One region of the Streptomyces sp. NBC_01515 genome, then DNA from elsewhere that is predicted to be linked to it. Evidence: riboswitches for the same ligand, from Rfam matches in the RefSeq annotation. Region 1 holds a riboswitch; each other region holds the start of a gene.

Evidence for each region. Region 1 has a riboswitch for S-adenosylmethionine ahead of OG407_RS02745 (ABC transporter substrate-binding protein). Riboswitches for the same ligand answer to the same signal wherever they lie in the genome.
Region 2: another riboswitch for S-adenosylmethionine. It lies ahead of OG407_RS15735 (aminotransferase class V-fold PLP-dependent enzyme); the one in region 1 lies ahead of OG407_RS02745 (ABC transporter substrate-binding protein).
Region 3: another riboswitch for S-adenosylmethionine. It lies ahead of OG407_RS43145 (amino acid ABC transporter permease); the one in region 1 lies ahead of OG407_RS02745 (ABC transporter substrate-binding protein).
Region 4: another riboswitch for S-adenosylmethionine. It lies ahead of thrC (threonine synthase); the one in region 1 lies ahead of OG407_RS02745 (ABC transporter substrate-binding protein).

The regions. Positions count from the first base shown of each region.
Region 1 is NZ_CP109416.1:713,271-720,740, reverse strand. Features, by position in the region: gene OG407_RS02770 (ABC transporter substrate-binding protein) at 1-271, shown strand, start outside; gene OG407_RS02765 (ABC transporter substrate-binding protein) at 378-1,358, shown strand; gene OG407_RS02760 (AAA family ATPase) at 1,435-2,019, shown strand; gene OG407_RS02755 (LLM class flavin-dependent oxidoreductase) at 2,246-3,310, shown strand; gene OG407_RS02750 (AAA family ATPase) at 3,317-3,853, shown strand; SAM riboswitch class IV at 3,930-4,039, shown strand; gene OG407_RS02745 (ABC transporter substrate-binding protein) at 4,284-5,921, shown strand; gene OG407_RS02740 (ABC transporter permease) at 5,918-7,003, shown strand; gene OG407_RS02735 (ABC transporter permease) at 7,007-7,470, shown strand, end outside.
Region 2 is NZ_CP109416.1:3,547,504-3,554,973, reverse strand. Features, by position in the region: gene OG407_RS15750 (Rieske 2Fe-2S domain-containing protein) at 1-469, shown strand, start outside; gene OG407_RS15745 (cytochrome bc complex cytochrome b subunit) at 466-2,130, shown strand; gene trpD (anthranilate phosphoribosyltransferase) at 2,265-3,329, shown strand; SAM riboswitch class IV at 3,406-3,522, shown strand; gene OG407_RS15735 (aminotransferase class V-fold PLP-dependent enzyme) at 3,688-5,049, shown strand; gene OG407_RS15730 (Lrp/AsnC family transcriptional regulator) at 5,190-5,471, opposite strand; gene OG407_RS15725 (rhomboid family intramembrane serine protease) at 5,468-6,253, opposite strand; gene OG407_RS15720 (hypothetical protein) at 6,415-6,654, shown strand; gene OG407_RS15715 (NYN domain-containing protein) at 6,691-7,470, shown strand, end outside.
Region 3 is NZ_CP109416.1:9,755,964-9,763,433, forward strand. Features, by position in the region: gene OG407_RS43135 (putative leader peptide) at 66-179, shown strand; gene OG407_RS43140 (glutathione S-transferase C-terminal domain-containing protein) at 248-1,132, shown strand; SAM riboswitch class IV at 1,210-1,319, shown strand; gene OG407_RS43145 (amino acid ABC transporter permease) at 1,675-2,655, shown strand; gene OG407_RS43150 (amino acid ABC transporter ATP-binding protein) at 2,652-3,449, shown strand; gene OG407_RS43155 (ABC transporter substrate-binding protein) at 3,528-4,556, shown strand; gene OG407_RS43160 (GNAT family N-acetyltransferase) at 4,636-5,379, shown strand; gene OG407_RS43165 (putative leader peptide) at 5,427-5,516, shown strand; gene OG407_RS43170 (LLM class flavin-dependent oxidoreductase) at 5,590-6,810, shown strand; gene OG407_RS43175 (NtaA/DmoA family FMN-dependent monooxygenase) at 6,830-7,470, shown strand, end outside.
Region 4 is NZ_CP109416.1:6,443,467-6,450,936, forward strand. Features, by position in the region: gene OG407_RS29155 (trehalose-6-phosphate synthase) at 64-1,476, opposite strand; gene OG407_RS29160 (glucosyl-3-phosphoglycerate synthase) at 1,582-2,526, opposite strand; SAM riboswitch class I at 2,717-2,863, shown strand; gene thrC (threonine synthase) at 2,879-4,174, shown strand; gene OG407_RS29170 (MoaD/ThiS family protein) at 4,268-4,543, shown strand; gene OG407_RS29175 (cold-shock protein) at 4,997-5,203, shown strand; gene groL (chaperonin GroEL) at 5,563-7,191, shown strand; gene OG407_RS29185 (NADH:flavin oxidoreductase) at 7,443-7,470, shown strand, end outside.

The DNA of each region.
Region 1 (7,470 bases):
CGGCGGAGCCGACAACACCTATAGCCAGGCGGTCAGTTGGGAGAACGTCCCGTCCATCCCGGCGGACCTGCTGGTGTGGGCGGTCTCCGACCCGCTGCCGGACAACCCCCTGTGGAAGCGTGCCCCCGCAGTCCGCGCGGGCCAGCTCTGGAAGCCCGACCTGGCCTCCTGGTACGCGTACAGCTGGTCGAACTTCACGGTACTGCTCGACGGGCTCGCCACCCATGTGCACGGCGCGCGGACGGGCGTCGGCCCGCAGTCCGCCTCCTGACGTTCCTCACCTCGACTGCGTCAAGTCCATGAACCCCCCTCAACACCCCTCAACACCCCTCGACATCCCTCAACGCCCTTACTCCCGACCGACTTTGGACTACCCCATGCTCACCTCATCTCCGGTCAGGGCGTCCGGCCCGCGCCGTCTGCTGACCGCCGTGGCCGCCACCGCGATGGCGCTGACCCTGGCCGCCTGCGGCTCCTCTTCTTCTGCCTCCACCTCGTCCGGCGGTACGACGGCGACCCGGACGGTCGCCACCGCCCACGGCAAGGTGTCCGTGCCCGCGCACCCGCTGCGAATCGTCTCGGTGCACTCCTGGGCCACCGAGTCGCTGTTCGACCTCGGCCTCAAGCCCGTCGGCGTGGAGAACGGCGGCGAGACCTATGTGCCGCCGCGCTACCTCAAGCGCTGGAAGGCCACGCCCAAGGTGACGACCGGTGCGGACATCGACTACGAGGAGATCGCCAAGCTCAGGCCAGACCTGATCGTCGGCGTTGACGTCCCCTATCTGTCCAAGGCCTACAGGAAGCTGTCCGCCATCGCGCCGACCACCTTCGCGCCCTTCAAGGACACCGCCACCTGGTCCGCATACCCGGACGCGACAGCGCAGTTCGTGAACCGCACGTCCCAACTGGCCGCGCTGAAGCGGAAGTACGACGACAGGATCGCGGCGGTACGCATGACCTACGGCACGGAACTGGCCGACGCCCGCTGGGACGTCATCCAGGGCGGCTTCGACAACGGCAACTACTGGATCTACGGCGCCGAATCACCGGTCGGAGCGATCCTGACCGAACTCGGCGTACGGTTCGCGTCGGCGACCGCCTCCGTCGCCAAGGGCGACACCAAGTCCGTGTCCTATGAGCGGGCGGACCTGCTCAAGGACGCCGACTACGTCGTCTACTACACGAACAACGACGGTTCCCCCGCCAACAACATCCAGAAGCTGTTCGCCCTCCAGGCATTCAAGAACCTCCCGGTGACCAAGTCCCATCACCTGGTGGGTACTTCGGACTTCCTGCCAGGCTCCTACTCGGACGCCATCGGCGTGATCGACAGCCTGGAGAAGGCCCTGCACACGTAGCCGAGAGCGGACCGAACACCGGGGGCGGCCCGTTCCAGTACGTGAAAGGTCGCCCCCGTACTACGATTTGACCACCATGAAGCGCTTCATCCTCACCGGCGCCCCCGGCGCGGGCAAGACGTCGATCCTCCGTCATCTGCAAGAACGCGGGTTCGACGTCGTCGACGAGGCGGCGACCGCGTTCATCACGCGCAGGCAGGCCGAAGGAGACGCCGAACCCCGGACCCGGGCGGACTTCGTCGAACAGGTCGTCGCACTGCAGCACCGACGACAGACGCGATCCGCGACGCGAGCCGTGTCCACGCAGATCTACGACAGGTCTCCGATCTGCACGCACGCCCTCGCCGGCTACCTGGGACGTCCCGTCCCGGAGGCGCTCTCCGCCGAGATCGACCGGATCACCCGCGAACAGATCTACGAGCGGCAGGTCTTCTTCATCCGCCCCATCGGATTCTGCGAGCCCACCGCCGCACGCCGGATCAGTTTCGAGGAGTCGCTGGAGTTCGAGCGGATCCACGAACAGAGTTATCGGCTGTTCGGCTATGACCTGGTGGAAGTGCCGGCCGGTGACGTCGCGGATCGGGCGGCACTGATTGCGACGACCATGGCACGGCTTCTGCGGCGACCGACAACTCCTGGAGAACAGGCGGTAGTTGGGTGATGATCTCCGGCGGGTGATGGTCCGCGCCGAGTCGGGGTCCATTGACACGCGGATCGATGCCTCGGAGACTCGATCGCATGACCGAGGTCCTGCTGCTCACCAGGGAGCGCTGCGTAGACCTCGTTCGCGTGTCCAGCGCACTGTGTTGATCCCCAGATCACCGATGTCCTGATCACTGATCCCCTGATCACTGACCGGCGCTGGTCAACCCGCGATCGGAAGCACCATGAGCCTGGAATTCCTCTGGTACATCCCCAACACCGTCGAGCCGGGTCACCGCGGCGACGACACGACGGACGGCTGGGGGTCCATCGAGTACTCCACCGACCTCGCCCGCACCGCGGAGCGACACGGGTGGGGCGGTGCGCTCCTGGGCACCGGGTGGGGGCGGCCCGACACCTTCACCGTCGCCACCGCGCTGGCCGCCCGGACCACCACCTTCAAGCCCTTGATCGCCGTTCGCCCCGGCTACTGGCAGCCGGGCCACTTCGCCGCCGCGGCGGCGACCCTGGACCAGCTCAGCCGCGGCCGGGTCCTGGTCAACATCGTCAGCGGACTCGACAACCTGGCCGCCTACGGCGACACCCACAGCGATCCCGCCCAACGGTACGCGCGCACCCAGGAGTTCATGAGTCTCGTGCGGCGGCTGTGGACCGAGGACGACGTGACGTTCGACGGTGCACACTTCCAAGTGAGCGGTTCCACGGTCGCGCCCCGCCCCTGGACGACGGTCGGCAGAGCGCATCCGACGCTCTACCTCGGCGGCGCGTCCGAGGCCGCCGAGCGGGTGTCGGCGGCGGAGGCGGACGTACAGCTCTTCTGGGGCGAACCCCTCGCCGGGCTCGCCGAACGCATCGACCGGCTCAAGGAGTTGAGCGAGCAGGTCGGCCGTCGGCACGCGCCGCTGGAGTTCGGGCTGCGGATCACCACCGTGGTGCGTGACACCACGGAGGAGGCGTGGCGGGCCGCCGAGGAGCGGGTCGCGCGGATGGCGGCCGGCCCAGGTGACGAGCTGACCTGGACGGGGAACCGCAAGGCGGCCGTCGGACAGCAGCGGCTCTACGACCTCGCCGCCCGGGGCGAGGTGCTCGACACCTGCCTCTACACCACGCCGGGCAGGTTCGGCGGCGGGGGAGCGGCGACGACCTGGCTGGTCGGCTCCGCCGCCGACGTCGCCACCGCGCTGGACGACTACCGCAAGCTCGGCATCACCCACTTCGTCCTCTCCGACACCCCCTACAAACAGGAGATCATCCGCGTCGGCGAGCAACTCCTGCCCCGGCTGCGCTGATTCGGCATGCCGTCGAACACCGTCCTCATCGTCGTCGGCGGACTTCCCGGCACCGGGAAGACCACACTGTCCCGACGCCTGGCCGCACGCATCGGCGCGGTGCACCTGCGCGTCGACACCATCGAGCAGGCACTCGTCCGCTCCGGCCTGGCGCGGCACCCTGTCGGGCCGGCCGGCTACGTCGTCGGGTACGCCCTGGCCGAGGAACACCTCCGGCAGGGGCTCACCGTGATCGCTGAGTCCGTCAATCCGCTGGCCGTCACCCGCGACAGCTGGCGCGACGCGGGGACCCGGGCGGGCGTTCCGGTCGTAGAGGTGGAAGTGATCTGCTCGGATCCGGCCGAGCATCGGCACCGGGTGGCGTCCCGGGCGGTCGACCTTCCCGATCTGCCGCTTCCGGACTGGGAGGAGGTGCGTCGGCGGGACTACGAACCCTGGAACCGTGAACACATCACCCTCGACACCGCCGGGGACGGACCGCGGGAATCGCTCAACTCCCTTCTCCACCAGCTCGATCGGCTCCAGCACCTCCCGCGGCGGTGAGCACTTTCCGCTCGCACCGGTGCGGGGCCCGGGGACGTCTTGACGCCGGGAGAACAGTCGATCTACGGTGAGCGCGAGCTACGAGTTCCGGTGATCAAGCCCTGGCTGGCCGGACGGCAACCCTCGACGCAGTGGGGTGCCCCAGATGGCGGCTCGGCGGATGTTCCTGTTCTGCAAGTGCGCTCCCACCGGCCCCAGTTGCCGGCGACACCCCTAGGAGGACGACGTGGCGACCAGCCTCGTGCTGTGCTCCCGGCGTCATGTGGATCTGCTGCTGGTCTCCAGCTGTCTCTGTCACAGCTGACCCGCACCACACCCGTCACCCGCACCACACCCGTCACTCTCACCCTTCACGCGAACGCGCGCGTCGGCATGTCCTGCCTGCCGCCGCCCCTTCGCGCACCCACCCATGCGGAGACAGAGACCAGCCATGGCACAGCAGCCCAGCACCGTCAGACCGTTCCGATCCCTCGGCGCCGTATCCCTCGGCACGGCGTTCCTGGTCGCCCTCACCGGCTGCACGAGCAGCAAGACCGCCACTGCTTCCGGCGGTTCGACGATCACCGTCGGCACCACGGACCAGGTGACCAGCCTCGACCCGGCGGGCGCCTGGGACGCCGGTTCCGGCACCATCGAGAGCGAGGTCTACGCCACCCTCCTCAGCGTGAAGAACGGCGCCACGGAGGTCTCCCCGGACCTGGCCGCCGGCATCGAGCTGACGGGGCCCAAGGAGTACACGGTGACGCTGCGGAAGGGCTTGAAGTTCGCGAACGGTCATCAACTCACCTCCTCCGATGTGAAGTTCAGCTTCGACCGCACCCTGAAGATCGCCGACGAGAACGGCCCCTCCTCACTCCTGTACAACCTCGCCTCCGTCGCCGCCCCCGCACCGACCACGGTCGTCTTCACCCTCAAGTCCGCCAACGACACGCTGTTTCCTCAGGTGTTGTCCACCGCGGCCGGCTACATCGTCGACGAGCAGACCTTCCCCGCGGACAAGATCCTCGACGACAAGGCCATCGTCGCGGCCAAGCCGTGGAACGGGCCGTACGGCGTCACGAGCTACGACAAGAACTCCCTGGTCTCCTTCGCCGAAAACGGCTCCTACGGCGGCCAGTTGGGCACCCCGAAGACCAAGAACGTCCAGCTCAAGTACTACACCGACGCCAGCAACCTGAAGCTCGACGTCCAGCAGGGCACCGTCGACGCCGTGTACCGCACGCTCACCACCGCCGACCTCGACGACCTGGCGAAGAAGAAGGACATCAAGGTCCACACCGGTTCCGGCAACGGCATCCGCTACATCGTCTTCGACTTCCAGACCCAGCCCTACGGCACCAGGACCAAGAGCGCGGACAAGGCCAAGGCGCTCGCCGTCCGCCAGGCCGTCGCCGACTCCGTCGACCGGGCCCAACTCGCCCAGCAGGTCTACAAGAACAGCTACCAGCCGCTCTACAGCTCGGTGCCCGACGGACTCACCGGCGCCACCGACTCCTTCAAGTCGCTCTACGGCGACAAGAAGGGCGGCCCGGACAAGGCGGCTGCCGCCGCACGGCTGAAGGCGGCGAAGGTGACCACCCCGGTCACCCTCAACCTGCAGTACAACAGCGACCATTACGGCTCCTCCTCGGCCGACGAGTACGCGCTCGTCAAGACCCAGCTGGAAGCCACCGGCCTGTTCAAGGTGAACCTGCAGTCCACCGAATGGACCCAGTACGGCAAGGACCGCATCAAGCACCTCTACCCGCTCTACCAACTCGGCTGGTACGCCGACTACTTGGACGCCGACAACTACCTCTCGCCCTTCTACTCGGCCAACAGCTGGGTCGCCAACGACTACGACGACCCGGCCGTACGCGAGCTGATCAAGAAGGAGGAGACGGAGACCGACGCGGGGAAGCGGACCGAACTCCTCAAGCAGGCGCAGGACAAGGCCGCCGCGCAGGTGCCGTTGCTGCCCCTGCTCCAGGGGTCCACGGCGATCGTCACCCGTACCGATGTCAGCGGTGTGCCGGACGCGTTGACCAGCGCGTACACCTTCCGCTGGGCAGGACTCGCGAAGAAGTGAGCGCCCTGACCCAGGAGACGACCCCCGGCGCCGTCGGCAGCCCCGCCGACGGCGCCGCCGGGTACGGACTCGCCCGCTACCTGCTGGTCCGCTTCCTCCTCATCATCCCGACCGTGTTCATCCTGGTCAGCCTGGTCTTCTTCCTGATGCGGGCCACCGGCGACCCGATCAGCGCCGCCTTCGGCGACCGGCTCACCCCGGACCAGCTCCACGCGAAACTCCACCAGGCGGGCTACGACCGGCCGTTGCTCACCCAGTACCTGGACTACCTGAAGTCCCTGGCGACCGGCGACTTCGGCCGCACCGTCACCGACAACGAACCGGTCACCCACGTCCTGGGCACCTACGGCGCCGCCACCGTCGAACTCGCCTTCTACGCCCTCCTCGTGGCCCTCGCCGTAGGCGTGCCCCTGGGCATGGTCGCGGCCTCGTACCGGGACCGCGCGCCCGACGCGGCACTGCGCCTGTTCGCCGTCCTCACCTACGCCACCCCCGTGTTCTTCGTGGGCCTGCTGCTGAAGCTCGTGTTCGCGATCCGGCTCGGCTGGCTGCCCGCGTCCGGCCGGGCGAGCACCGACGTCCAGCTCTTCCTGCAGAACCAGACCAGCACCACCGGCTTCTACCTCGTCGACGCCCTCCGCAGCGGCGACGGGGCGGCCGTAGCCGATGTGTTGAAGCACGCCGTACTGCCGGGCGTGGCACTGGGCCTGCTCGTCGCCGGCATCCTGCTGCGGCTGGTCCGCACGAACCTGATCGGCACCCTCGGCGCCGACTACGTCGAGGCCGCCCGCTCCCGGGGCGTCGCGCCGTTCCGCCTGGTCACCCGGCACGCCACCCGGCCCGCCCTGATCCCCGTCGTCACCGTCCTGGGACTCCAGGTCGCCGGACTGCTCGGCGGGGCGGTGCTGACGGAGACCACCTTCGAGTGGAAGGGCCTCGGCTACGAACTCGCGCACTATCTGACGGTGCGTGACTTCCCGGCGGTGCAAGGGATCGTGGCGCTGTTCGCCGTCGTCGTGGCGCTCACGAACTTCCTCGTCGATGTCGTCGCGGCCCTCATCGATCCCCGAGTGAGGTACTGAGCCGTGTCCCAACTCCTCGTGCGACGGCCCGCGTTGCTGCCGGTCCGCCTTCGCGCCCGGCTGCGCACCGGCGGCAGGGTGCAGCGCGCCATGCTCCTCACCGGTGCCGTACTCACCGTGCTGTTCGTCCTCGCTGCCCTCCTCGGACCGCTGCTCGCCCCGTACGGATACGCCCAACTCCAGCACGGAGGGCGGCTGTTCGGGTCGCAGCAACACCCCTCCGGCGCCCATCCGTTGGGCACCACCATCGCCGGGTACGACGTGCTGTCCCGCACGGTGTGGGGTGCCAGGACCGCGCTGGAGATCATCCTCGCGGCGCTGCTGCTCTCGGTGGTCCCCGGCACCGTGCTGGGGCTGGCCTCCGGCTATCTCGGCGGTCGCCTCGACCGGCTGCTGGTGGGGCTGGCCGACGCGCTCTACGCGTTCCCGCCGCTGCTGCTCGCCATCGTCATGTCGATCGTGATCAG
Region 2 (7,470 bases), 2.8 Mb from region 1:
CATCTGGTCCAAGGGCAAGCTGCTCGTCAACATGAACACGAACCTGCCGCTGCGTCCCTCGGACGTGGTCGTCGGCTCGCTCACCTTCGCCAAGCCCGAGGGCCTGGAGGAGACCGACGAGGAGTTCCAGACCGAGATCGCCAAGGCGGCGCTGATGATCGTCCGGCTCCAGCCGGACAACATCAAGGACAAGCGCGAGCTGGAGTGGGCACACGAGGGCATCGTGGCCTTCTCGAAGATCTGCACCCACGTGGGCTGCCCGATCTCCCTGTACGAGCAGCAGACGCACCACGTGCTGTGCCCGTGCCACCAGTCCACCTTCGACCTCTCCGACGGTGCCCGAGTGATCTTCGGCCCGGCCGGTCACGCCCTGCCGCAGCTGCGCATCGGCGTGAGCGACGAGGGCTACCTCCAGGCGCTCGGCGACTTCGAGGAGCCCGTCGGTCCTGCATTCTGGGAGCGCGGATGAGTACTACGGCGAACAACTCCACGAGCCCATCAGGCGCTGGCGCGCCGGGGCGCTCGCGCGAGAAGGCACCGGCCGGCGAGAAGATCGCCGACTGGGCGGACGGCCGCCTGGGGATCTACTCCCTGGCCAAGTCCAACATGCGCAAGATCTTCCCCGACCACTGGTCGTTCATGCTGGGCGAGGTCTGCCTCTACAGCTTCATCATCATCATCCTCACGGGTGTGTATCTGACGCTGTTCTTCCACCCGTCGATGAACGAGGTGACGTACCACGGCAGCTATGTCCCGCTCCAGGGGCAGCTGATGTCGGAGGCGTTCAACTCGACCATGCACATCTCCTTCGATGTGCGCGGCGGTCTGCTGATCCGGCAGATCCACCACTGGGCGGCGCTGATCTTCCTCGCCGCCATGTTCGTGCACATGATGCGCGTGTTCTTCACGGGCGCGTTCCGCAAGCCGCGTGAGGTCAACTGGCTGTTCGGCTTCCTGCTGTTCGTCCTGGGCATGTTCACCGGCTTCACCGGTTACTCGCTCCCGGACGACCTGCTCTCCGGCACCGGTGTGCGCTTCATGGAGGGCGCGGTCCTGTCCGTGCCGATCGTCGGCACGTACCTGTCGTTCTTCCTCTTCGGCGGCGAGTTCCCGGGCGGCGACTTCGTGTCCCGCTTCTACTCGATCCACATCCTGCTGCTGCCGGGCATCATGCTCGGCCTGGTGGTCGGCCACCTGATCCTGGTCTTCTACCACAAGCACACGCAGTTCGCGGGCCCCGGAAAGACGAACAACAACGTCGTCGGCATGCCGCTGCTGCCGGTCTACATGGCCAAGGCCGGAGGCTTCTTCTTCCTGGTCTTCGGTGTCATCGCGGCCATCTCGGCGATCGCCTCGATCAACCCGATCTGGTCCATGGGCCCGTACCGTCCGGACATGGTGTCCACGGGCGCCCAGCCCGACTGGTACATGGGCTTCTCCGAGGGCCTGATCCGCTTCATGCCGGGCTGGGAGATCAACTTCTGGGGCCACACGCTCGTCCTGGGCGTGTTCATCCCGCTGATCATCTTCCCGCTGGTCCTGGTCGCGATCGCGGTCTACCCGTTCATCGAGTCCTGGGTCACCGGCGACAAGCGCGAGCACCACATCCTGGACCGCCCGCGCAACGTCCCGACCCGTACGGCCTTCGGTGCCGCGTGGATCTCGTGGTACTTCGTCCTGCTCGTCGGTGGCGGCAACGACATCTGGGCCACGCACTTCCACCTGTCGATCAACTCGATCACCTGGGCGGTGCGTGTCGGCTTCTTCGTGGTGCCGGTGCTCGTGTTCATCGCCACCAAGCGGGTCTGCCTCGGCCTCCAGCGCCGCGACCGGGACAAGGTGCTGCACGGCCGCGAGTCGGGCGTCATCAAGCGCCTGCCGCACGGTGAGTTCGTCGAGATCCACGAGCCGCTCAGCCAGGACGCGCTGCACACGCTCACCGCGCACGAGCAGTACGAGCCGGCCGCGATCGGTGCGACCGTCGACGACAACGGCGTCGAGCGCAAGGTGAAGGGCTCCCAGAAGCTGCGCGCCAAGCTGAGCGAGGCGTACTACGGCGAGGAGTCCCAGATCCCCAAGCCCACCGTCGAGGAGTACAAGGAGATCACGAGCGGCCACGGCCACCACTGATCGCTGAGGCGTCGCCACGCCACAGTCGAAGGGCCCCGTCCGAACACCGGACGGGGCCCTTCGCCGTGCCCCGCGCTGGATAGGGTGGGGCACGTCTTGTGAAGCAGGTTTCTACGACACTCAGGAGCGGCCGTATGAGCGCTGTGACCCCCGCTGGAGGCGACACCGCGGCGGCCCGTTCCTGGCCCGAGGTACTGAACGGGCTGCTGTACGGCCAGGACCAGGACGCCGACGCGACTTTCTGGGCGATGGACCAGATCATGCGCGGCGAGGCGACGGACGCGCAGATCGCCGGGTTCGTGGTGGCGTTGCGGGCCAAGGGAGAGACCGTCGAGGAGATCACGGGTCTCGTGCGCGCGATGTACGAGCACGCGAACGTGATCGAGGTGTCGGGGAAGACGGTGGACATCGTCGGCACCGGTGGCGACGGCGCGAAGACGGTGAACATCTCCACGATGTCCTCGATCGTGATCGCCGGCACGGGCGCGAAAGTCGTCAAGCACGGCAACCGGGCCGCGTCCTCCGCGTCCGGCGCCTCCGACGTCCTGGAGCGACTCGGCGTCAACCTGGAGCTGACCCCGCGACGGGTGGCCGAGGTCGCCGAGGAGGCCGGGATCACCTTCTGCTTCGCGGTCAAGTTCCACCCCGCCCTGCGTCATGCGGGCGCCGCGCGCGGCCAGTTGGGCATCCGCACGGTGTTCAACGCGCTGGGCCCGCTGACCAACCCCGCCAAGGTGCGGGCGCAGGCGGTCGGGGTCGCGGACCCGCGGATGGCGCCCATCATCGCGGGCGTCTTCGCCGAGCGAGGGAACTCCTCCCTGGTGTTCCGCGGCGACGACGGCCTCGACGAGCTGACGACCACGTCCACCTCCCGGGTGTGGATCGTCCGCGACGGCAAGGTCACCGAGGAGTCCTTCGACCCGCGGGACGTCGGCCTCGAACTGGTCCCCGTGGAAGCCCTGCGCGGTGCCGACCCCGAGTACAACGCGGACGTGGCTCGCCGTCTCCTGGACGGCGAGACGGGCGCCGTACGGGACGCGGTACTCCTGAACTCGGCGGCGGCCCTGGTGGCGCTGGAGGCCGCTGACGGGCCGCTGGCGGACCGGATCCGGGCCGGGATGGCGAAGGCGGCCGAGTCGATCGACTCGGGCGCGGCCAAGCGGACGCTGGAGCGCTGGGCTGCCGCCAGCAACGCATAGCGGTACGGCGGTCGTCGTCCCGCGATCCGGACACGGGTTGCGGGACGACGATCACCTCGCGTAAGTTTTCTGACCAGGTCATGAGTGACAGTCATGAGGCCCCGGCCGACTGTCCGGCAACCCTCCGTCCGTGGCGGGGTGCCCCGGGTGAAGACCAGGCCGTAGGCAGCGAGGTCTGCGGCAAGCGCGGGCCCCTCGAAAGACACCAGGGGTCCTGGTCATCGAGGGAGCTCTCTGTGAGCAAGCGAATGCGATAGGGCGCGAAGCCCCCACTCCGCACATCCCCTTTCACCCTTTCCTGCGCTGGAGCCATGCCCGCTCGCGCAGTGAATTCGCCTGCCTCTTACGGGAGTTCGCCATGTCTGTCTCCACCGTTGCCGCCGCTCAGACCGTTTGTGCCCCGCTGCCCGTTCTCGGTCGGGATGTCACCGTCCCGCTCGTCACGGGCGGCGAAGTCACCTACGCGGCGCTCGACTACGCGGCCAGCGCCCCCGCCCTCCAGCGCGTCTGGGACGACGTGGCGGCCTACGCCCCGTACTACGGCAGCGTGCACCGCGGCGCCGGCTACCTCTCACAGCTCTCCACCGACCTGTTCGAGAACGCCCGCACGACGGTCGAGGAGTTCCTGGACTGCCGCCCCGACGACCAGCTGATCTTCACCCGCTCCACCACGGACTCCCTGAACCTCCTCGCCGCCGCCCTCCCGGCCGACTGCCAGGTCTTCGTCTTCGAGACCGAGCACCACGCGTCCCTGCTCCCCTGGAGGGACGCCCGGGTCACCTACCTCAACGCCCCGCGCACCCCGGCCCAGGCCGTCGAGACCCTGGATCGGGCCCTCGCCGCCCGCGACCCCCAGGGCCCGGCCCTGGTCTGCGTCACCGGCGCCTCGAACGTCACCGGCGAGCTGTGGCCGGTCCGGGAGCTGGCGGCGGCGGCGCACGCCCACGGCGCCCGCATCGTCCTGGACGCCGCCCAACTCGCCCCGCACCACCCGGTGTCCGTCCAGGACCTCGACGTCGACTGGATCGCCTTCTCCGGCCACAAGCTCTACGCGCCCTTCGGCTCGGGCGTCCTGGCAGGCCGTGCGGACTGGCTCCAGGCGGCCGACCCCTACCTCGCGGGCGGCGGGGCCAGCCGCAAGGTCGCCCGGCGCGAGGACGGGGGAGTGGACGTGGAGTGGCACGACAGCGCGGCCCGCCACGAGGCCGGCTCCCCGAACGTCATCGGCGCCTACTCCATCGCCTCGGCCTGCAAGGCGCTGACGGAGGCGGGCTTCGACACCCTGGTCGCCCGCGAGCAGCACCTGATCGAGAAGGTGCGGGCGGGCCTGGCCGAGGTCCCGGAGGTCAAGGTGCTGTCGTTGTTCGGCGACGACGCCCCCCGCGTGGGCGTGATCTCCTTCGTGGTCGACGGCTGGAACAGCTCCCACTTCGCCGCCGCCCTCTCCGCCGAGTACGGCATCGGAGTCCGCGACGGGCTCTTCTGCGCCCACCCCCTGGTCCGCACCCTCCTCGGCACCGCCCCCCAGACCCAGGGCGAATGCGGCGCCCCCGAAGCGGCCCCGGGTGAAAAGTCCCTCAACGCGATCCGCGTCAGCTTCGGCGCGGGCACCCCGGACGAGCACGTCGACCGCTTCGTAGGCGCAGTCCGTGAACTGGTGACCAAGGGCGCCAAGTGGACCTACCACACGGAGAACGGCCGCTGCGTCCCGGCGGTGTGATGTGGCGGTTGACGTAAACGGGGTGCGATGCAACGCGCCTCAAGGGCAACCCCACTAGGGGCGCGGGGAACTGCGCGACCAGCCACGACGCACGGTCAGCCGCAAATGATCCGCGCCCCCACCCCACTAGGCGCCCAACCTCACGAGTCCAACCCGATGGCGAACGCGGCCTCAAGGTCATGCTGCGAGTACGTCCGGAACGCCACGTGCGTATCCGTCCCCTCGACCCCGGGGATCTTGCTGATCCGCCCAGGAATCACCTCGGCCAGATCCTCGTGCTGCCGCACCCGAACCATCGCGATCAAGTCATACGTACCGGTGACGGAAAAGACCTCGCTCACAGATTCGAGCGCGGCGATCGACTCGGCGATCTCCGGAATCCGGTCCACGCTGGTCTTGATGAGGACGATCGCGGTGATCACGGCTGGTTCTCTCCCTCGGGGACCGTTACTGGGGCGGGCCCAACTCTAGTCGCCCGCCCGTCTCCCACCACCGCCCTTCCAAGGCCGCCCTTCGGGCCCTTCTTTTTCCTGAATCTCACCCACGCGTAGCCGAACCCCAGCGTGAAGCCCACCAGGTGGGCGAGGTACGCCACCCCCGGCCCCTGCGCCGCCTGCCCCGCCGCCAGCCACTGCAGGGCCGCCCAGAACGGCAGGACGACCCACGCGGGGAAGCGCAGCGGCAGGAAGAAGAGGAAGGGGAGGAGGCTCGTCACGCGGGCCCGGGGGAACAAGTACAGGAACGCCCCGAGGACCGCCGAGATCGCCCCGGACGCGCCGACCAGCGACTGCTCGGAGGAGGCGTTGGCCACCGCGTAGCCCAGCAGCGCCAGGTAGCCGCAGACCACGTAGAACAGGGTGAACTCGACCCGGCCAAGCCGTTCCTCGGTCATCGCTCCGAAGACGTAGAGGAAGAGCATGTTGCCGAGGAGATGGATCCAGCTGCCGTGGATGAAGAGGGCCGTGACGGGGGTCAGGGCCTCTCGGGCGGGGCTGCCGAACAGGTCGGCCGGGACCACGCCCCAGTGGCGGAAGTACGCCCGCTGTGCGGCGAGCAGCGCGTCCCCGGTGCCGTAGGACGGGACGAAGCCCGAGGCCGGGCCGAGGACGAAGATCAGGCAGCACAGGCCGATCAGGGTGTACGTCATGGGCGCCGAGGTGCCGCGGAACGTCCTGACGAGGGCCGAGCCCCAGTTGCTGATCATGGCTACAGAGCATGACGTAACGGGACGCAACGGGACAGGGTGAATCGCCGCTGTGGACGGCCGAGCGGCGAGTACCCGCCAGGCCGTAGGGTTACGAGCCACACTCGCCGGGGAAACCGGCGATCACGGAAACTGGAACGAGAAGGAAGCGGACAGCCACGATGACGGTTCCCCTGCCGACTGCCTCCACGCGGTGGCGCTGCACCCTCTGCGGCAACCTCACGCGCTTCGACGTGACGCGTTCGTCGAAGGTCGTGGAGTACCTCCACCTGGACCTGGCGGGTGAGCCGAAGGTGGAGGAGCGCGAGGTGGTCAGTGAGACCATCGAGTCGGTGCGCTGCCGCTGGTGCAATGCCGTGGACCAGGTGGAACTCGTGGACAGGCCGGGCGCCGGCTCCTGAGAGGGAGAGGCCCCGCACAGACATTGGGGTGTGAGGATGGTGGAGAACTCAGGCGGGGGGCCGGGCGACGGCGCCGCCGAGGTGCTCGACCGTCCGCTGCCCGACGGCGTGCGGAGACGAGTCGTACAGATCGTGTCGGACAGTTTCGGTGGGCTCACTGTCGCCGAACTGCCCGCGCAGCTACGACAGTACGCCCGCTTCGCCCCCAACCGGCGCGCCAAGTTCGCGGGCAACGCCATGGCCGCCGCGCTGGAGACCGATCCGCTGTTCCGGCAGCGCATCGGGGAGAAGCTGAGAGAGGCCCAGTCGGAGCTGGCCGGCGCGCTCGACTCCGGCTCGCCGCCCCCGGCCGCGGATCCGCTCGACGTGGCGGCCGCGGCCTATGTTCTGCGCCCCACCGGCTGGGTGAAGCTCGTGACCGCCGCCGGCGAGGAGGCGCTGCGTGCCGACGCCGAGCGCGCCGACGAGGAGAGCCGGGCCGAACTGGAGCGGCTGCGCGAGGAGTTGGCGCAGGCGCGGGACGCGACCCGGGCCGACACCGAGCGGCTGCGCACCGAGCTGGACGCGGCGAAGAAGGAAGCGGACTCGCTGCACCGCAAGCTGCGCGCCGCCCACAGCGACGTCAAGCGCGGCGAGGCCGCCCTGCGCAAGCTGCGGGCCGAGACGGACACCGCGCGCGCCGAGAGCCAGGTCCAGGTGTCCGCCGCCGAGAGCGAGAGCCGCCGCCTCAAGGCCCGGCTCGGCGAGGCGGAGGCGGCCCTGGAGGCCACCCGCAAGGCCGCCCGCGAGGGCCGCAGCGTCGAGGACATGCGGGTA
Region 3 (7,470 bases), 9.0 Mb from region 1:
CTTGACCCCGGGCGACGGCGGATCGACACTCCAGTAGGGAATCCTAGTGAACAGGTAGGGAAACAATGGGGCGCCTTGAGCCGGTCACCACCAGCCGCGTGGACCGTTCGCCTCTTCTGACCTCCCGCCGTCACATCGACCTGCTGCGGGTCTGCAGCGCGCTGAACCCCCCGCGCTGAGCCCCCGTCCTCCGCTCGACGACGCTTCCGCCGCGCGTACGTCCACGCGCCCGTACCCGGGGAGTCCCATGTCCAGCACGCCTCTCGCCGCCATCCCCGCACCCCGTTCCGCCCCCGTGTTCCGGGGCCGGATCGGACGCGACGCGCGCAGCGGGCACTACGCCGTGCCGCGCCGCTACCGCCTCCATCTGTCCACCGCCTGCGCCGACGGCCTGCGCATCGCCGTCACCCACAGCCTGCTCGGCCTCGACGAGAGCTGTCCGGCCGTGTTCCTGTCCGCCGTGCCCGACTGTCCGGGTGGTGGACACTCCGCGCTGCGCCCGCTCTACGAGGCGAGCGCGCACCGCTACTCCGGACCGGCCGCCGCGCCCGTGCTCAGCGACGACTGGTCCGGCCGGATCGTCAGCACCCACGCCCCCGACATCATGCGCGACCTCGCCCGGCACTTCGGCGCGGGCGGACCCCAGTTGTACCCGTGCGGTGCCGAGTCGGAGATCGAGGCCGTCGAGCGGCTGTGCGCCGAAGGCATCGAGGACGCCGCGCAGCGCGCCGGCGCGGCCGGTGTCGAACAGGAGGAGCGCGACGCGGCGGTCGCCCGGCTGCTGGAGACCCTGGGTTCGCTGGACCGCTGGCTGGACGGCCGCGAGCACATGATCCGTGACGAACTCACCGCCGCCGACGTCGAGTTGTGGGTGTCACTGGTCCAACTCGACACCGTGCACCGCAACCACCTGGACGCCGCCGCCGTACAGCGGATCGCCGACCACCCCCACCTGTGGGCCTATGCCCGCCGTCTGGCCGCCCACCCGGCCTTCGGCACCCACCTCGACCTCGACGGCATCGCCCGCCGCCACCACGCCCACTGCCGGGGCCTGGAGGCCGCCGGCGCGGCTGTCCAGATCCTGGACTGGGAGGCCCACGCGGCGGACGAAACGGGAGCTTGCCGCAGCTGAGCGCGTTCTGTGACGTCCAGTTGATGGACGGCCATTGACATACGTTCGGACAATTGTCTTAACTTGCGACCTAGAACGGTCATGAGCGTCAGCGACAAGCCCTGGCTTGCTGACCGGCAACCCTCGCACGCGGTGGGGTGCCCCAGGTGACGACCGGACCGGATGACGTTTTCGGTAAGCGCGAGGCCCCCAGGGCCACAACAGTGATGGGTGACGGACATGTACGCAGCTCTCCGGACGGCGCCGCGCCGCCCCGCGGGCTGCGTACTGCCGTGTGTGAACCCTCTCGTCGCGGACCGTGCCGTCGATCTGCTGCGCGTCAACAGCGCACTGTGTACCGCGTGTACCGCCCCGGGCTTCGCCCGCTGTCGAGGCTGACGACTTCTCCCAGCCCTCGCGTTCCGCGTTCCTGACGAACACCGCCCGTGCGGTGTGCCGTTGTCCGCCCAGCCCCCGGTCCTGTGTGTTCCTCACCTCGTGCGACGCGTCAGCCTCGCCCGGGTGTCGCGACCCGGGGTGTCCGACTTCCGCCGGAGCCCTCCATGACTGAACCCCCGGGCACCACCGTGTCCCTGGCCGCCGCGCCGTCCGCCGACGCACCGTCAAAACCCCTGACAGCACAGCGAGTTCAGCCGCTGCGCCGGCCCGGCCGGTGGATCGTCACCCTGGTCGTGCTGGTGCTGGTCGCCCAGTTCATCCACGGACTGGTCACCAACTCCTTCTACCAGTGGGACCGCTTCGGCTACTGGTTCCTGCGCCCGACGATCCTCGACGGACTCGTCATCACCCTCGAAGTAGCCGCGCTGAGCGCCGTGTTGGGCCTTCTCGGGGGCATCCTGCTCGCCCTGGCCCGGCTCTCGAGGAGCCCGGTACTGCGCGCGGCGAGCTGGACCTATGTATGGGCCCTGCGCTCGATCCCGCTCATCGTGGTGCTGATCTTCCTCTACAACTTCAGCGCCCTGTACCAGACCCTCAGCATCGGCGTCCCCTTCGGCCCCGCCTTCTTCTCCTTCGACGAGTCGAAGCTCGCCACCGACATGGCCGTCGCCGTCGTCGGCCTCAGCCTCAACGAGGCGGCCTACGCGGCGGAAGTGGTCCGCGGCGGCATCCTCTCCGTCGACCAGGGCCAGCACGAGGCGGCCTCCGCCCTCGGCCTCCCCAAGGGCTACCAGTTCAGGAAGATCGTCTTCCCACAGGCGCTGCGCTCCATCACCCCGAACTACGTCAACCAGCTGATCGGCCTGATCAAGAGCACCTCCCTGGTCTTCTACGTCTCGCTGCTCGACCTGTTCGGCTCCGCGCAGACGATGGGCTCCACCTACCCCGGCGACATCGTGCCGCTGCTCCTGGTCGTCACCGTCTGGTACCTGATCCTCACCAGCGTCGTGTCCGTCATCCAGTTCTACGTCGAGCGGCACTACGCCCGGGGCGCCACCCGCTCCCTGCCGCCGACCCCGATCCAGAAACTCCGCACCGGTGTCACCGACCTGCGGGCCCGCATCCGCAGGGAGGCCGCCGTATGACCACCAACACCGTCGAACCGCTGGCGGACATCACACCCGCCGCCGTAGAGGTGCACGACGTCCACAAGTGGTACGGCGCCCACCGGGTGCTGGACGGCGTCGACCTGACCGTGCGGCCCGGCGAGGTCACCGTGATCCTCGGCCCGTCCGGCTCCGGCAAGTCCACGCTGCTACGGGTCATCAACCACCTGGAGAAGCCCGAGATCGGCTACGTCAGCGTCAACGGCGAGCTGATCGGAGTGCGGCAACAGGGCGGCAGGCTCAAGGAGTTGAGCGAGCGGGCCATCCTCGCGCAGCGCGGCCGGATCGGGTTCGTCTTCCAGAACTTCAACCTCTTCCCGCACCTGACCGTCCTCGACAACGTCGCCGCCGCCCCGGTCGCCACCGGCCGGCTCGGCAAGCCCGAAGCCCTCGAACTGGCTAGGGAGTTGCTCGGCCGCGTCGGGCTCGCCGAGAAGACCGGCGCCTACCCCAGGCAGCTCTCCGGCGGCCAGCAGCAGCGCGTGGCCATCGCACGCGCCCTCGCCCTGCGCCCCGGCGTCATCCTCTTCGACGAACCGACCTCCGCCCTCGACCCCGAACTCGTCGGCGAAGTCCTCGCCGTCATCAAGGACTTGGCGACCAGCGGTACCACCCTCGTCATCGTCACCCACGAGATCGGCTTCGCCCGCGAGGTCGCCGACCGGGTCGTCTTCATCGACGGCGGGAAGATCGTCGAGCAGGGCCCGCCCCACGAGGTCCTCGACAAGCCACAGCACGAACGGACCAGGGACTTCCTCAGCAAGGTCCTCTGAGCCCCACCCGCACGTCCCCCTTCAGAACCCCCGCACTTCCACCTTCAGCAGCCCTCAACACCGAGCCTAGGAACAGCCATGTCTACGCCCAGCCTTCGCAGCAGACTCACTCGCGGACTCACCGCGGGAACCGTCCTCGCCTCCCTCGCCGGCGGTCTCGCGGCCTGCGGCGGCGACAGCGACGCGGCCACCACGTCCGGCAGCGCCGCCTCCGGCACTGTCACCGTGGGGGCTCTCTCCAACGGCGCCGCCAAGGAGACGACACTCAAGGTCGCCGAAGTGAAGTCGATCAGCGCCGAGTTGCCCAAGTCCGTGGCGAAGAGCGGCACGTTGGAGATCGGCGTCGGCTTCCTGCCCGCGGGCTCCCCGCCGCTCGGCTACGTCGGTTCGGACCAGAAGACCCTCACCGGTTCGGAGACCGACATCGCCCGCCTGGTCGCCGCCGTCCTCGGCCTCAAGCCCGAGCTGAAGAACTCCACTTGGGAGAACCTCTTCATCGGCCTGGACAGCGGCAAGGTCGACGTCGCCTTCTCCAACGTCACCGACACCGAGGAGCGCAAGGCGAAGTACGAGTTCGCCTCCTACCGCGAGGACAACCTCGGCTTCGCGGTGAAGGCGAGCAACACCTGGAACTTCGGCGGCAGTTACGAGAACCTCGCCGGCAAGACCGTCGCCGTGGGCGCGGGCACCAACCAGGAGCGGATCCTCCTGGAGTGGAAGAAGAAGCTGGCCGCCGAAGGCAAGAAGGCGCTCACCGTCAAGTACTTCCAGGACAACAACAGCACCTACCTCGCGCTGGCCTCCGGGAAGATCGACGCCTACCTCGCCCCGAACCCCTCGGTCGCCTACCAGGTCTCCTCGACCAAGGGCACGGCGAAGGCCGTCCGCAACGCGGGCACGTACTCCGGCGCCGGATCCTCCCTCCAGGGCCTGATCGCGGCCACCGCGAAGAAGAACAGCGGCCTCGCCAAGCCGCTCGCGGACGCCATCAACTACCTGATCAAGAACGGCCAGTACGCCAAGTGGCTGGCCGCCTGGAACCTCTCCAACGAGGCCGTCGCCAAGTCCGAGGTCAACCCGCCCGGACTGCCGCTCAGCGACTCCTGACCCACCCTCTCGGCCAGGGGACCCCGCCACGTCACGGCGGGGTCCCCACCCGCGCGACCAGTACTGGAGCCGTCACCCGATGTCTTCCACCGCCAGTATCGAAACCACCACGTCCACGTCCCACGTCCTGGACAACCCGGCCTGGGCCGCGCTCACCGGCCCGCACGCCCACTTCGCCGAGCGCGTCGGCCGCGCCGCCCGCTACCCCGTCGACGTGGCCGGCTTCAACGCCATCACCGACAACGACGACCCGCGCGCCTGGGCCGACCTGGCCACCCTCGTCGGCCCCGGCGGCACCGCCGCGGTGCGCGGGGTGAGCGAGACCCCGGACGGCTGGGAGATCGTCCGTTCCGGACAGGGTGTCCAACTCGTGGACACCGGGCTGCGGGCCGAGCCCGACCCCGAGGCCGTACGCCTCGGCCCCGACGACGTACCCGAGATCCTCGACCTGGTCGCCCGCACCGAACCCGGCCCCTACCTGCCCCGCACCGTCGAACTGGGCACTTATCTCGGCATCCGGCACGAGGGACGCCTGATCGCGCTGGCCGGCGAACGCCTCCACCCGCCCGGCTGGACCGAGATCAGCGCCGTGTGCACCGACCCCGACCACCGCGGCCGGGGCCTGGCCACCCGCCTGGTCCGCGCGGTCGCCGCCGGCGTCAAGGAACGCGGCGAGCACCCCTTCCTGCACGCCGCGGCCACCAACACCGGCGCGATCCGGCTGTACGAGTCGATCGGCTTCACGCTGCGCGCCCGCACGGTCTTCTCGCTCGTCCGGCGCACCGGTCCGATTGCCGCCGCCGATCCGGAAGAAACGGCATAGCCGTGCCGTTGCCCCTTATGAAGCCGGATTCCATGGAGGTGGAGCACATGTGTGGCGCGTCCATCGTCCATGTGCGTCTCACCACGCGGCCCCACATCGACCTGCTGCGCACGGCCGGCGCGCTCTGTTGCTCCTGACCCGTTGCCCCAGCCGCTGTATCCGTCACTGAACGGTCGGCGATCTCGTACGGATCTCCAGGAAGGCACCACCGTGTCCCCAACCAGCTCCACCCCCCTGCATCTCGCCGTCGCCCTCGACGGCACCGGCTGGCACCCGGCCTCCTGGCGCGAGCCGGTGGCCCGGCCCCGGGACCTGTTCACCGCCGCGTACTGGGCCGACCTGGTCGCCGAGGCGGAGCGCGGGCTGCTCGACTTCGTGACCTTCGAGGACGGCCTCGGCCTCCAGACCTCGCACTACGGCGAGCTGGACGGCCGCACCGACCAGGTCCGCGGCCGCCTCGACGCCGTACTCGTCGCGGCCCGCATCGCACCGCTCACCAGCCACATAGGCCTGGTCCCGACGGTGGTGTCCACGCACACGGAGCCGTTCCACATATCCAAGGCGATCGCCACCCTCGACTACGTCAGCACCGGCCGCGCGGGCCTGCGCGTGCAGCTCTCCGCCCGCCCGCACGAGGCCGACCACTTCGGACGGCGCACCTTCGAGCCGATCAGCCTGGAGAGCCTGCGCACCGAGGCCGGACAGGAGCGGCTCACCGAGCACTTCGACGAGGCCGCCGACTACATCGAGGTCGTCCGCCGCCTCTGGGACAGCTGGGAGGACGACGCCGAGATCCGGGACATCGCCACCGGCCGTTTCGTCGACCGCGACAAGCTGCACTACATCGACTTCGAGGGCCGCCACTTCAGCGTCAAGGGCCCCTCCATCACGCCCCGGCCGCCGCAGGGCCAGCCGGTCGTCAGCTCCCTGGCCCACCAGACGATCCCGTACCGGCTGGTCGCCCGCGCCACCGACGTCGGCTACGTCACCCCGCACGACACCGACGACGCGCGCGCGATCGTCGCGGAGATCCGCGCCGAGCAGCAGACCGCGGGCCGCGCCGGCGAACTCCTCCACATCTTCGGCGACTTGGTGGTCTTCCTCGACGACGACGAGGCCACGGCGGTTGTCCGCCGCGAACGCCTCGACGCCCTCGCGGGCGAGCCGTACACCAGCGACGCCCGCATCTTCACCGGCACCCCCGCCCAACTCGCCGACCTGCTCCAGGAGTTGCAGACGGCAGGCCTGACCGGCTTCCGGCTGCGGCCCGCCGTCGCAGGACACGACCTCCCGGCGATCACACAGAAGCTGGTCCCCGAACTCCAGCGCCGGGGCGCCTTCCGCCAGGCCTACGAGGCCGACACCCTGCGCGGACTGCTGGGGCTCGCCCGCCCCGCCAACCGCTACGCCGCTGCCGCAGCCACCGCCTGAGCCGGAGGGACCGTACGACATGAGCAAGCCCCTGAAGCAGATCCACCTGGCCGCCCACTTCCCCGGTGTCAACAACACCACCGTGTGGAGCGACCCCGCGGCCGGCAGCCACATCGAGTTCAGCTCCTTCGCGAAGTTCGCCCGCACCGCCGAACGCGCCAAGTTCGACTTCCTCTTCCTCGCCGAGGGGCTGCGGCTGCGCGAACAGGGCGGAAAAATCTACGACTTGGACGTCGTCGGCCGCCCCGACACCTTCACGATCCTCGCCGCGCTCGCCGCCGTCACCGAACACCTCGGCCTGACCGGCACCATCAACTCCACGTTCAACGAGCCCTACGAGGTGGCCCGCCAGTTCGCCAGTCTCGACCACCTCTCCGACGGTCGCGCGGCCTGGAACGTCGTCACCTCCTGGGACGCGTTCACCGGCGAGAACTTCCGGCGCGGCGGCTTCCTGCCGCAGGACGAGCGCTACTCCCGCGCCAAGGAGTTCCTCGCCACCACCCAGGAACTCTTCGACTCCTGGCACGGTGACGAGATCGTCGCCGACCGGGCGAGCGGCACGTTCCTGAGCGACGCCAAGGCCGGTGCCTTCGTCCACCAGGGCCAACACTTCGACATCCAGGGCCAGTTCAACGTCCCGCGCTCCCCGCAGGGCCGCCC
Region 4 (7,470 bases), 5.7 Mb from region 1:
CCGAAGAAATGTGACACTGGGCGGGGCAAGTGTCACATTTCTTCGGAGAGGGTGCTCCGGCGCTCAGCCCTTGAGCGCGTTCAGCTGTTCCAGGAACCACTGGGCCGGGGGCAGGGCCGTAGCCGCCGCCGCCAACCTCTTCGTGCGCTCGGCTCGTTCCCCGGCCGGCATGGTCAACGCCTCGTGGAGCGCGGCGGCCGTGCCGATCACGTCGTACGGGTTGACCGGGATCGCGTCCTCGCCCAACTCCTCGTAGGCGCCCGCCTCCCGGGAGAGGACCAGGACGCAGCTCTCGTCGGAGACGACGGGGACCTCCTTGGCGACGAGGTTCATGCCGTCGCGGATGGGGTTCACCAGGGCGACGTCGGCGAGACGGTACGCGGCCAGGGAGCGGGCGAAGTCGTCCTTGACGTGGAGGACCACCGGGGTCCAACCGGGCGTGCCGTAGCGGGAGTTGATCTCGTCCGCCACCCGCTGCACCTCGGCGGTGTAGTCGCGGTAGACGGCGAGGTCCTGCCGCGAGGGGTAGGCGAACGCCACGTGGACGACCTGTTCCAGCAACTCCGGGTGGTCGTCGAGGAGTTGGCGGTACGCCAGGAGTCCGCGCACGATGTTCTTGGACAGTTCGGTGCGGTCGACACGGACGATCGTCCTGCGCCCCTCGCCGATCTCCTCGCGGAGGGCCACGATCCGCTCCTCCACGTCCGGCTCGTGCGAGCGGGCGCGCAGGAAGTCGGCGTCGGCGCCGAGGCCGTGGACACCGATCAGGCTGTCACCGACGCCCCCGGTGAACTCCGTACAACAGGCCGCGAACGCGTCCGCCCAGCGGTGGGTGAGGAAGCCGAGGCGGTCCGCGCCGAGCATGCCCGTCAGCAGTTGCTCCCGGATGTCGTCCGGCAGCATCCGGAAGTAGTCCACCGGCGCCCACGGCGTGTGCGAGAAGTGGCCGATGCGCAGGTCCGGCCTCAACTCCCGCAGCATCCCCGGGACCAGGCACAGGTGGTAGTCCTGCACGATCGCGACGGCACCCTCCGCCGCCTCCTGGGCCAACGCCTCCGCGAACGCCCGGTTGTACGTCTCGTACGACGCCCACTGGCGCCGGAACTCCGCGTCGAAGACCGGCTCCAGCGGGGTCTGGTACAGCATGTGGTGGACGAACCAGAGCACGGAGTTGGCGATGCCGTTGTACGCGTCGGCGTGCACGTCCGCCGGGATGTCCAGCATCCGTACGCCGTCCTCGCCCACCCCGCGCCGTACGGCCTCGCGGTCGCCGTCGGACAGCGCCGAGCACACCCACAGCGCACCCGCGTCCGGGCCGATCGCCGACAGCCCGGACACCAGCCCGCCGCCACCCCGCCTGGCGCGCAGCGAACCGTCGTCGCCCACCTCGTACGAGACCGGGCCGCGGTTGGACGCGACGAGCACCTGAGCAGCACCGCGAGGGGGCGTGGAAGCCGTAGAAGCCGTGGAAGCCATACGCCACAACCTAGCCCGGCCCGGAAACGCTCAAACGTACGGACGGCCGTCGGCGGACTGTATGAGTCCGTATACGACCGTCCGTGAGCGCCTGTAACTGTGCGGTTATGCGACCTTGCGTGACTGGTACTCGGTGATGTCCGCCATCGGCGGCCGTTCCTCCGTGTCCACGGAGTACGTGCGCGGCTCGAAGCCGTCCGGACCCCGCTCGAACTGGGTGAGCGACGGCCGGATCAGATGCCCTCGGGCCAGCCTCAGCTGAGCCGTGCGGTAGATCTGCGCGGCCATCCGCCCCAGGGCCTGACCGTCCTGGTGGCGGTGCTTGCGCACGCCCACGTCGACCTGGGCGAGAGCGTCCAGCCCCACCAGGTGCAGCGCGTCGACGAGCATGCCCAGCTCGACGCCGTACCCGACCGGGAACGGCAGTTGCTCCAGCAGCGAGCGGCGGGCCGCGTACTCGCCGCCGAGCGGCTGCACGAAACCGGCCAGCTGCGGCCAGTGCATGTTCAGCAGCGGGCGGGCCATCAGCTCGGTGACGCGTCCGCCCTGGCCGGCCGCGCCGCCGAGCGGGCGGTCGTACATCGCCTTGACGAGGTCGACGCCGGGGTCGGTGAGCAGCGGGCCCACGATCCCGGTGACGAAGTCGGAGGAGAACTCCTTCAGGTCCGCGTCGATGAAGGCGACGATGTCGCCGCTGGTGACCAGCAGCGAGCGCCACAGCACCTCGCCCTTGCCGGGCACGGCGGGGATGCGGGGCAGGATGTCGTCCCGGTGCACGACCCGGGCGCCCGCCGCGGCGGCCACCTCGGAGGTGCGGTCGGTGGACCCGGAGTCGACGACGACGATCTCGTCGACGAGCGGGACCTGCTGCATGAGGTCGTGACGGATGATCGCGACGATGTCGCCGACCGTCGCTTCCTCGTTGAGCGCGGGCAGCACGACGGAGACCGACTGGCCCGTGCGGTGCTTCGCGGCCAGGATCTTGTGGAGCGGCCGGTCGGTCATGGACCAGGAGCGGGTGCTCAGCCAGTGCTCGACTTCTTTCAGCACGTTGCGCGGCTCCTCTGCGTTCTCTCGGCGAGAGGCGATCACCCTGTGTAGGTGATCCGTCTCGCGGTTCGGACGGCTCACTCAACTGTCCTGGCCTTCGGTTACAGTCTTGAACAACGCTGATGACCATCGCATGTCGGGGGCCGTCAACGCTCACGCAAGTGACACAACCGCATACACAACTGAACACCGCTCATCCAGAGGGGCAGAGGGATACGGCCCGTTGAAGCCCCGGCAACCCTCCAGCCGGTCTTGTCACGTTGATGTGGCGAGGCTCCCGGCTCGGGAAGGTGCCAAATCCGTCTCATGGCGAAATGCGTCGTGAGGAAGATGAGGAAAGGGCCTCGCCTCCATGGCTGCGCAGACTGTTGCAAGCACCACGAACCCCGTGAACAGCGTCGATCTCGGCCCCGCCGTCGCGCTGTCCTGCCGCGAGTGCGGCCACCGCGTCCCGCTCGGTCCGCTCTTCGCCTGCGAGGAGTGTTTCGGCCCGCTGGAGATCGCCTACGACTTCTCGGCCTACGACACCGAAGAGCTCCGCAAGCAGATCGAAGCGGGCCCCGCGAACATCTGGCGTTACGCGCCCCTGCTGCCCGTCCCCGCCGACGTGGCCGACAAGCCGAACATCAACCCCGGCTGGACCAAGCTCGTCCAGGCCGACAACCTCGCCCGCGAACTGGGCGTCGACGCGGGCAAGTTGTTCGTCAAGGACGACTCCGGCAACCCGACGCACTCCTTCAAGGACCGGGTCGTGGCGCAGGCCATCGAAGCGGCCCGCGCCTTCGACTTCACCACCCTCTCCTGCTCCTCCACCGGCAACCTCGCGGGCGCCGTCGGCGCCGCCGCCGCCCGGGCCGGCTTCCGTTCCTGCGTGTTCATCCCGCACGACCTGGAGCAGGGCAAGATCGTCATGGCCGCGATCTACGGCGGCGAGCTCGTCGGCATCGAGGGCAACTACGACGACGTGAACCGTTTCTGCTCCGAGCTGATCGGTGACCCGGCGGGCGAGGGCTGGGGGTTCGTCAACGTCAACCTCCGGCCGTACTACGCGGAGGGCTCCAAGACCCTCGCCTACGAGATCTGCGAGCAGCTCGGTTGGCAGCTTCCGGACCAGCTCGTGGTTCCCATCGCCTCCGGGTCGCAGCTCACGAAGATCGACAAGGGGCTGCAGGAGCTGATCAAGCTCGGGCTCGTCGAGGACAAGCCGTACAAGATCTTCGGGGCGCAGGCGGAAGGGTGTTCGCCGGTCTCCGTCGCCTACAAAGCGGGGCATGACGTCGTAAGGCCGCAGAAGCCGAACACGATCGCCAAGTCGCTCGCCATCGGGAACCCGGCGGACGGGCCGTATGTCCTCGACATCGCCCGGCGTACGGGTGGGGCGGTGGAGGACGTCAACGATGAGCAGGTCGTCGACGCGATCAAGTTGCTGGCGCGGACCGAGGGGATCTTTGCGGAGACCGCGGGTGGGGTGACCGTCGGTGTGGCGAAGAAGCTGATCGAGAACGGGTTGCTGGATCCCACGCTGACCACGGTGGTACTCAACACCGGGGATGGTCTGAAGACGCTGGATGCGGTTGCCGGTACCGGGCTGACCGCGACGATTCGGCCGAGCCTTGAGTCGTTCAGGGAAGCTGGGCTCGCGTCGTAGCGTCGTTGTTCGTCTGCGGGCCGGTGGGGGCTGGTCGCGCAGTTCCCCGCGCCCCTAAAAGACAAAAGCCGTACCTGACCGGAGGTCTTGAGCATGAGCGTTTCCGTCCGTATCCCCACCATCCTGCGCACGTACACCGGCGGGCAGGCCGAAGTCACCGCCGAGGGCACGACCCTCGCCGAGGTCATCAGCGATCTGGAGAAGAACCACACCGGGATCTCCGCTCGCGTCCTGGACGATGAGGGCAAGTTGCGGCGGTTCGTCAACGTGTACGTGAATGATGACGATGTGCGGTTCGAGCAGGGGCTGGAGACGGCCACTCCGGACGGGGTCGGCGTCTCGATCATTCCGGCTGTCGCCGGCGGCTGAGCGGGGGCCCGGAGGTCCCCGGAAATTACCCTCGGTAACGCCGATTACCAAGAGTTCATCGAATTGCCCCCTCCGTGAGAGAAGCGGAGGGGGCAATTCTGTAGGGTTGAGCGGGGTACAGTTGGGGAACCCGCTCCACTCCGCATGCCGGACGCATATGAGTACCCGCTCCGCGTGCGATGAGAAGTAGCCAAAGTGTGCATTCATTTTGCGCCTTATGTTCCCTTTATCGGGCCCGACTTGCCCTGAAGTCGGACGAATTCTCCGTATATTCCCGACCGGTCCTGCCCGGAATTCTCGTCGGATTGACCTGTTGCAGACGGCAGTTGGACGGATACATTCGGCCGCGGTCGACGCGTTCCGGCGCACGCCCCCAATCCTGTGGGGGGTGAGGTCTGACCCGGATCCGCGAAGTGCGGGTCCGTGCAAGGGCCAGTAATAGGGGAGTTAGGCATGGCTCAGGGCACCGTCAAATGGTTCAACGCGGAGAAGGGGTACGGCTTCATCGCGGTCGACGGTGGTGCGGATGTTTTCGTCCACTACAGCGCGATTCAGATGGACGGCTACCGCACCCTGGAAGAGGGTCAGCGGGTCGATTTCGAGATCTCGCAGGGTCAGAAGGGGCCGCAGGCGGACATGGTCCGGCTCGCGACCACCTGAAGCACGCGCCGACGAACAGCAGCGACGTTCTTCGTTCCTCACCGAAGGGCTCGTACTCCTGGGGGGTCACCTCCTGGGGTACGGGCCCTTCGGCATGCCCGGAGGGCCCGTGTGCCTGGTGTTTCCCTCGCGCGCGCCCGTGAGGAGAAGGCGCCAGAACCTGGGAGCCGCTTGCACTCGACCATGCCGAGTGCTAATCATTGGCGTTAGCACTCTGAAGGTGAGAGTGATAACGAAGGATCGGGTCGGTGAGGCCCGCAGGCCAGGTGGCGCAAGGAGCCACGGGGCAGGCGAGCCGTCCGTCGCGGGCGCCAGCGCGGTCCGGAGCAATCCACCCCAGTCCGGGAGGACCACTTCACATGGCCAAGATCATCGCGTTCGACGAGGAGGCGCGGCGAGGCCTTGAGCGCGGTATGAACCAGCTCGCCGACGCCGTCAAGGTCACCCTCGGCCCCAAGGGCCGCAACGTCGTCCTTGAGAAGAAGTGGGGAGCCCCCACGATCACCAACGATGGTGTCTCCATCGCCAAGGAGATCGAGCTGGAGGACCCGTACGAGAAGATCGGCGCCGAGCTGGTCAAGGAAGTCGCCAAGAAGACGGACGACGTCGCCGGCGACGGTACGACCACCGCGACCGTGCTCGCCCAGGCTCTCGTCAAGGAAGGCCTGCGCAACGTAGCCGCGGGCGCCAACCCGATGGCCCTCAAGCGCGGTATCGAGAAGGCCGTCGAGGCCGTCTCCGGTGCCCTGCTGGAGCAGGCCAAGGACGTGGAGACCAAGGAGCAGATCGCTTCTACGGCCTCCATCTCCGCCGCCGACACCCAGATCGGCGAGCTCATCGCCGAGGCGATGGACAAGGTCGGCAAGGAAGGCGTCATCACCGTCGAGGAGTCCCAGACCTTCGGTCTGGAGCTGGAGCTCACCGAGGGTATGCGCTTCGACAAGGGCTACATCTCGGCGTACTTCGCCACCGACATGGAGCGTATGGAGGCCGTCCTCGACGACCCCTACATCCTGATCGCCAACTCGAAGATCGCCAACGTCAAGGACCTGCTCCCGCTCCTGGAGAAGGTCATGCAGTCGGGCAAGCCGCTGCTGATCATCGCCGAGGACGTCGAGGGCGAGGCCCTGTCCACGCTGGTCGTCAACAAGATCCGCGGCACCTTCAAGTCCGTCGCCGTCAAGGCTCCGGGCTTCGGTGACCGTCGCAAGGCCATGCTCGGCGACATCGCCATCCTCACGGGCGGCGAGGTCATCTCCGAGGAGGTCGGCCTCAAGCTGGAGAACGCGACCGTGGACCTCCTCGGCCGCGCCCGCAAGGTCGTCATCACCAAGGACGAGACGACGATCGTCGACGGCTCGGGCTCGGCGGACCAGGTTGCCGGTCGCGTCAACCAGATCCGCGCCGAGATCGAGAACAGCGACTCGGACTACGACCGCGAGAAGCTCCAGGAGCGCCTCGCCAAGCTCGCGGGTGGCGTCGCCGTCATCAAGGCTGGCGCGGCCACCGAGGTCGAGCTCAAGGAGCGCAAGCACCGCATCGAGGACGCCGTTCGCAACGCGAAGGCGGCCGTCGAGGAGGGCATCGTCGCCGGTGGCGGCGTCGCGCTCATCCAGGCGGGCCACGTCTTCGAGAAGCTTGAGCTCGAAGGTGACGAGGCCACGGGTGCCGCGATCGTGAAGCTGGCCCTTGAGGCCCCGCTGAAGCAGATCGCCGTCAACGGTGGCCTCGAAGGCGGAGTCGTCGTCGAGAAGGTCCGCAACCTGCCCATCGGTCACGGCCTCAACGCCGCCACCGGTGAGTACGTGGACATGATCGCCGAGGGCATCATCGACCCGGCGAAGGTCACGCGCTCTGCCCTGCAGAACGCCGCGTCCATCGCCGCGCTCTTCCTCACCACCGAGGCGGTCATCGCCGACAAGCCCGAGAAGGCCGGTGCCGGCGCGGGTGCCGGTGGCGGCATGCCGGGCGGTGACATGGACTTCTGATCGACCCCTTCGGGTTGATCAACGGTCTTACCGAGGGCGGTACTTCCTGTTCCGACAGGGGGTACCGCCCTCGGGCATGTCCGGGGTCACGGTGTTCGGAGTCACAGGTGTCCGGGATCACAGGCCGCGGTGCGGGACGGCCGGAATGAAGGTCTTGGCCGGACGGTTGTCGTTGACGCATGATCAATGCATACGCACATACCGGCTGGTACCCGATATCCGGTGCCTGGTGTCCCGAGGAGCCCCCACACGTGTCTACGACCGCCCCCGCCTCCCGAG